Regions from separate parts of the Marinomonas maritima genome, predicted to be linked through region 1. Evidence: predicted binding sites of a transcription regulator. Region 1 holds the regulator's gene; the other holds the start of a gene.

Region 1 (3,424 bases):
AGCGCAGTACCTTAAAGTTTCAACAGACGCGAAAACTCGAAAATTTAGCAACTTAGAAGCGACAGGACAACCAGCCAAGTTTAGTCAACAAATTGACTGGAGCGGCAACATTGTCATTAGCAAAGGCAATGAAATTCATTATTCAACCATTGAGTCCAAGCTAGAAATCACTGGTAACGGCTACTTAAGCCGAATGAAAAACTCTATAACTGCCGATTACATTCTTTATATGATTAACGATGGAACATTCAGTGCAGAGAAAAAAGATTCAGGACGAGTATCCATGACATTACAACCACAAGTACCTGAGGAAAAAAAATAAATGGCCCTACTTGAAGCGAAACATTTAGCAAAAAGTTACAAAAAACGCCAAGTAGTGAAGGATGTTTCTATTGCTGTCGAATCAGGTCAAGCCGTTGGCCTACTTGGTCCAAACGGGGCTGGCAAAACCACCTGTTTTTATATGATAGTTGGCATGGTAGCAAATGACGCTGGCGGCATATTTATCGATGGCGTAGACATCACTCAGGACGCCATGCACACTCGCGCCCAAAAAGGTATTGGCTACCTTCCTCAGGAAGCCTCTATTTTTCGAAAAATGTCCGTCGAAGACAACATCACGGCTATTTTAGAAACTCGTAAAGAGCTAACAAAAAGCCAACGAAAAGACAGACTCGAAGACTTATTAGAAGAGTTTCACATTACCCACATTCGTGAAAACTTAGGAATGGCGCTATCAGGTGGAGAAAGGCGACGTGTTGAAATAGCAAGGGCTCTGGCCATGAACCCTAAGTTTATCCTACTGGATGAACCTTTCGCAGGCGTCGACCCTATTTCTGTCGGCGACATCAAACTCATCATTAAGCACCTTCAAGAAAGTGGAATCGGCGTCCTAATTACCGATCACAATGTTAGAGAGACTCTAGACATTTGTGATAAGGCTTACATTGTTGGCAATGGTTATATTATTGCTTCTGGCGATGCCAGTACCGTCATCAACAATGAACAAGTAAAAAAGGTCTATCTAGGCGACGACTTCCGTCTGTAACCCCTTATCATTGCTGTAGAAAGGGAGTAGTATGCATAACTCGTTCCAATTCATTCAAATAAAAAGAGTTGCTCTATGAAGCAGTCTTTGCAACTAAAACTCGGCCAACAGCTGACCATGACACCACAGCTACAACAAGCCATTCGCTTGTTGCAGCTTTCCACGTTGGACCTGAAGCAAGAAATTCATGAATTTCTTGAATCTAACCCTCTTCTTGAGCTTGATGACGACGAACAGGTTCAAAACGATCAACCTGCAAGTATTGAGTCAAAAAGCGCCCCTGAGGCGACCGTTGATAGCAATAATGAAGAAGCGCGTGTTGAATCAGAGTGGACAGAAAGCATTCCTGAAGAACTGTCTATTGACAGCAACTGGGATGACACATACCAAAACTCTGCGGCCGTGAGCGATCATAATAGCTATGAAGGTGAAAGCGACTTCGAAAGCCGCAACGCCCCAGCAGAAAGTATACAAGACCATCTAATCTGGCAATTAAATCTAACCCATATTTCTGACCGAGACATTGAAATTGCTTACGCTATTATCGAATGCGTTCAAACCGATGGCTATCTAAGTATTTCAACTCAAGACATTTGGGAGTCCCTTTGTGTTGAATTAGAAGATTTAGACATGGAAGAAGTCATCGCAGTACAGCATAGACTGCAACGTTTTGACCCAGTTGGCGTCTGCTCCATTGATTTGCGGGACTGCTTGCTTGTTCAACTAGAGGCATTTCAAAATCACCCTCTTTATAAAAGCACATACAATCTCATTGACCATTATCTACCATTACTAGGCAATCGAGATTTTGCACAATTAAGCCGAAAAACAAAACTAAAAGACGAAGCCCTAAAAGAAGTTGTTAATTTAATACAACAACTTAACCCGCGTCCGGGCTCAGTGATCGATGCTGATGATACAGATTATGTCATTCCTGATGTATCCGTAAAAAAACACAATGGCATATGGCAAGTTGAGCTAAATAATGATGCCCTCCCGCCTATCAAAATAAACGAAACCTATTCCGCCATGGCGAGTACGGCTGCCACGACTGCAGCAGATGTAAGCTACATTAAAACGTCTCTTCAGGAAGCCAAATGGTTTATGAAAAGCTTACAAAGTCGCAACGAAACACTCTTAAAAGTGGCCAGCTGCATTGTAAGTCGACAAATTGATTTCTTTGAATTAGGTGAAGAAGCCATGAAACCGATGGTTCTTCATGATGTTGCCGAAGAAGTTGGCATGCATGAATCAACCATTTCTAGAGTAACAACACAAAAATACATGCACACACCAAAAGGTATTTTTGAACTGAAGTACTTTTTCTCCAGTCATGTAAATACAGCGTCAGGTGGAGAATGTTCTTCTACTGCAATACGAGCTATGATTAAGAAACTTGTGGCTGATGAGCCAGCAAAAAAACCACTGAGTGATAACAAGTTAGCCACTGTTTTGGCTGACCAAGGCATACAGGTTGCTAGACGAACTGTTGCCAAATATCGAGAGGCGATGAATATCCCTCCTTCCAATGAACGAAAACGACTGATCTGAACGGAAACCATTTCATCATGTCCTTGAAATCATTATTAAAAGCTGAGCTCGTTTTGGCGAAGCAAGATATTGTTAGTAAAAAACGAGTTTTAGAAAGTATCGCCGACATTGCATCCAATCGGCTGCATTGCAATAACGAGGCCGTTTATGACGCCCTATTAGGACGAGAAAAGCTTGGAAGTACAGGCATAGGCAATGGCATAGCGATACCTCATTGCCGCCTAGAGTCTGCAAACCATACCGCCATTGTCGTGATGTCATTACAAGCTCCGATAGATTTTGACTCGATTGATAAGAGAGCCGTTGATCTTATATTCGCCTTAATCGTTCCGCCTAATGAATGCGATCAACATCTTGCAACATTGGCCCAAATCGCAGAATTAGCTCAATCGCCTGAAGCGCTCGACAAGCTACGAACCGCTCAAACCAACGAAGATCTATTTAATATTTTTGACTCATTAATATAGGAAGTAAAGCATGCAGGAAGAGTCCATCACCATCATAAATAAACTTGGCTTGCATGCTCGCGCTGCTGGCAAATTAGTGGAAACAACGTCACGCTTTTCTTGTGATATCACCATAGAAAAAGACAGTCGTAATGTAGACGGCAAAAGTATTATGGCAATGATGATGCTTGCCGCTGGAAAAGGAACGAACATTCGAATCAAAACCAATGGAGAAGATGAAAAAGAGGCAATCAAAGCCGTTGTTGAATTAATTAACAATCGTTTTGGTGAAGACGAGTAACCCGACAATGTCAATGTCAGAGAAAACCACTCTCAATCACCTTAAAACGGTCACCGAATCCCTTGAATCCGGCGCCAC
Region 2 (3,424 bases), on a different contig from region 1:
CGTAATGCTTGAGGTAAAACAATCAAACGTTGAGTCAAGCTGTCTCTTAGCCCTAAAGAGCGAGCGGCTTCAGTTTGTCCCCAATTTACAGACAAAATACCAGCACGAACGATCTCTGCAATAAAAGCACCAGTATAAGTAGACAGTGCGACAAGCACAGCAACAAACTCTGGTGGAAGAACCATCCCGCCTGTGACGTTAAAGCGGCTTTTTTGTGGAAGATCAAACTCGATAGGGAAACCTGATGCTGCTAACGCTAAAAAGGTAATAACAACGATCATACCTAAAGAAGCCCAATAAGCAGGAAACCAAAGGCCTGTTTTTGTTTGACGTTTCTTCGCCCAAACGACTAAAGCAATAGATGCAACAATCGACAGTACAAATCCAGCCACTACAAAACCAAAACCGTCTTGGATCATTGGGTTTGGAGAGTAGATTCCACGTTTATTTAAGAAAAAATCCGCAAATACTATGCTGTTTTTAGGTATGGGTAAGGCTGCAAGAACAGCGAAATACCAGAAAAACATTTGTAACAATAAGGGAATATTACGCAGAGTTTCAACGTATACCGTTGCTAAGCGCGCTACCAACCAGTTATTAGATAGACGGGCTAAGCCCATGACAACACCAATAATGGTCGCTAATACGATTCCCATTAATGAAATAACAACCGTATTAATTAGGGCAACAAAAAACGCTCGTCCGTAGGTGTCAGCCTCAGTGTATTCAATTAGGTGGATAAGAACGGGAAATCCAGCTGGTTGGTTTAAAAACGCAAAACCAGTAGAAATACCTTGGTCAGCTCGGTTTGCTTGTAAATTACTAAATAAATAATAACCTACGAAGACAACCGCTGCTAGAAGCACAATTTGAAAGATTAAGGCGCGAGTACCGGCGTCATTCAAAAGGCTTTTATTACTTGAAGTTGTTTTATCGCTCATCTTAGTTCAGGCAATTGAAATGCTCGTCAGATGTGTAAGGAAGGGGGGAGAAACCCAGCGACTCTAGTATTTTAGAGTCGCTGGGTAAATACCCGAAGCAGGTAGCTTTTAGGTATTAACGTACTGGTGGCGCGTACATAACTCCACCGTCAGTCCATAATTTGTTAATACCACGTGGAAGATTTACTGGAGTAGATGGTCCAACGTTACGTTCAAACACTTCAGCGTAGTTACCGACTTTAGCGATGACGTTGTAAGCCCAATCAGCAGATAGGCCTAGTTGAGCACCCATATCGCCTTCAGCACCTAGTAAACGCTTGATACCTGGATCGTTAGTTTCTTTTTTGATTTTAGCAACATTCTTAGAAGTAATGTTCATTTCTTCAGCATTAACCTGAACGAACATTGCCCACGTTACAATATCTTTCCACTGGTTGTCGCCATGACGGACAACAGGGCCTAGAGGCTCTTTAGAAATAGTTTCTTCAAGAATAATGTGAGCGGCTGGATCAGCTAACTTAGAACGGTGAGCTGCTAGACCTGATTTATCCGTAGTGAATACGTCACAACGACCTGAAGCGTACGCTGCCAAAGCTTCATCTGCTTTTTGAACAACAACAGGAACGTAAGACATTTTATGCTTACGGAAGAAGTCAGCCATATTTAATTCTGTCGTTGTACCCTGTTCTGTACAAACTGTTGCGCCATCAAGATCGAGTGCAGACGTAACCCCAAGCGTTTTACGAGCCATGAAACCTTGGCCGTCATAGAAGTTAACCGCAGTGAAATCTAGACCTAGAGAGGCGTCACGAGTATAAGTCCACGTCGTGTTACGAGTTAGAATGTCGATTTCACCTGACTGTAGCGCAGTGAAACGCTCTTTCGCTGAAAGAGGAGTGAATTTTGCTTTTTGAGCATCACCGAAGATTGCAGCAGCGGTTGCGCGACAAGCGTCAACATCAATACCAGACCAATTACCATTTGAATCGGCGTTAGAGAATCCTGGTACGCCTAGGCTTACGCCACATTGAACAAAACCTTTTGCTTTTACATCTTCAAGAGTTGATGCAGCTGCACCAGCGCTGATAGTTGCGGCGATGGCTGCAGTAGACAGTAGTTTACCAACATTCGATTTCATTATATTGAGCCTCCCAGGCGTTTTTATATATGTTGTTATCTTGCTGAACTTTAGATACCAGATCCTAAGATCTGTTTGTTAATCAAAGCAAAGTTAGTGCCAACATTTAATTATTCTTGTTGTTTGGAATATGTAGATGATTCCTCTACAAAGGTCATCACATTCCCCTATAGAATTACTCTTTGGAGGCGTAGTCAAGGATAAAATATCAGTAAGGAGGTGTTCTATACTTATTTTTTGCACTTTCAGTTAATTAAAGCGTAATTTTTTATATTTTTGTGAAGGAGATACGATTTTTTCAAAGGCGCGGAGAGCAAGGGCTGTAGCCTATTCCGAATAAGAACGGTGCACAATAGTGGGGCAATTATGACTATGACGTGTTCTATTTTGCTCGAAAATATCTTTTCGCGACATTTTGGTGCTTTTTTGTAACCGGTTCAAATACCCGTATTAAATATATTGAATAAAGCACTTTCCATACTTCGTAACCTGCATGGTAGACTTAAACTTCAATTGAAGTCATGTAAGGAGATCCACATCAGATGGATAACTCATCAAAACCGCTCGATCGCCTAGATAAAAAAATTCTACGTGAACTGCAGATTAATGGTCGCTTATCGAATGTTGAATTGGCGAGTCGGGTAGGATTAAGCGCCACTCCTTGTTTAGAGCGAGTGCGTCGTTTAGAGCGTAATGGTTATATTACAGGCTACTGTGCTTTAGTAAATCCAAAGAAAGTTGACGCGGGATTGCTTGTTTTTGTCGAGATTCGCCTTAAGACAACGTCACCTGAAGGTTTTAATGAGTTTAAAACGGCCGTTTCAGAAATTCCAGAAATCTTAGAGTGTCACCTCATTGCTGGAGACTTTGAATACCTTCTAAAAGCACGTGTATCCAATATGGATACGTATCGTCTGCTATTAGGAGAAACGTTATTAACGCTACCGCATGTTCGAGAGTCTCGGACCTATGTCGCAATGGAAGAAGTAAAAAACACTACGGTCGTTAATATTCCTTAGGTAATTAACGAATGGCTGCTGATTCGAAATAACGTATTGATTAGTTTGTTAACTCGACGATTATTTTGCTTAACATGGCAGGCCCCATTCCTTTGACATTGAGTACGGCCTTTTCTGAACGAAAAGGGCGCTCTGCTACTAACTTATCGAGTAATTTTTTCGGTACCCCTTTCACCTTTAAAATCTTTTCCACTTTTGATTTGTTGATGGCGCGATAGCCATCGGCGTAACCAATGGCGTTTTTTTTTACAACTTTTTGTGTTGTAGGTATTTGTGGAGATGACGTCACGCTTTCTTCTACTTTATCATCAACATTCGTGGTCGAT

The links. Region 1 encodes sigma-54, which starts transcription at its own class of promoters, with help from an activator protein. Its sites were predicted from a motif close to TGGCACNNNNNTTGCTNT; they were not measured.
Region 2: the regulator sigma-54 is predicted to act here: its motif matches at 2,164-2,181, upstream of M3I01_RS17045 (amino acid ABC transporter substrate-binding protein).

Annotation. Positions count from the first base shown of each region.
Region 1 is NZ_JAMZEG020000002.1:1,063,192-1,066,615, forward strand. Features, by position in the region: gene lptA (lipopolysaccharide transport periplasmic protein LptA) at 1-322, shown strand, start outside; gene lptB (LPS export ABC transporter ATP-binding protein) at 323-1,048, shown strand; gene M3I01_RS11075 (RNA polymerase factor sigma-54) at 1,124-2,599, shown strand; gene ptsN (PTS IIA-like nitrogen regulatory protein PtsN) at 2,617-3,066, shown strand; gene M3I01_RS11085 (HPr family phosphocarrier protein) at 3,077-3,346, shown strand; gene mgtE (magnesium transporter) at 3,360-3,424, shown strand, end outside.
Region 2 is NZ_JAMZEG020000004.1:408,186-411,609, reverse strand. Features, by position in the region: gene M3I01_RS17050 (amino acid ABC transporter permease) at 1-941, opposite strand, end outside; gene M3I01_RS17045 (amino acid ABC transporter substrate-binding protein) at 1,057-2,079, opposite strand; gene lrp (leucine-responsive transcriptional regulator Lrp) at 2,622-3,098, shown strand; gene M3I01_RS17035 (helix-hairpin-helix domain-containing protein) at 3,139-3,424, opposite strand, start outside.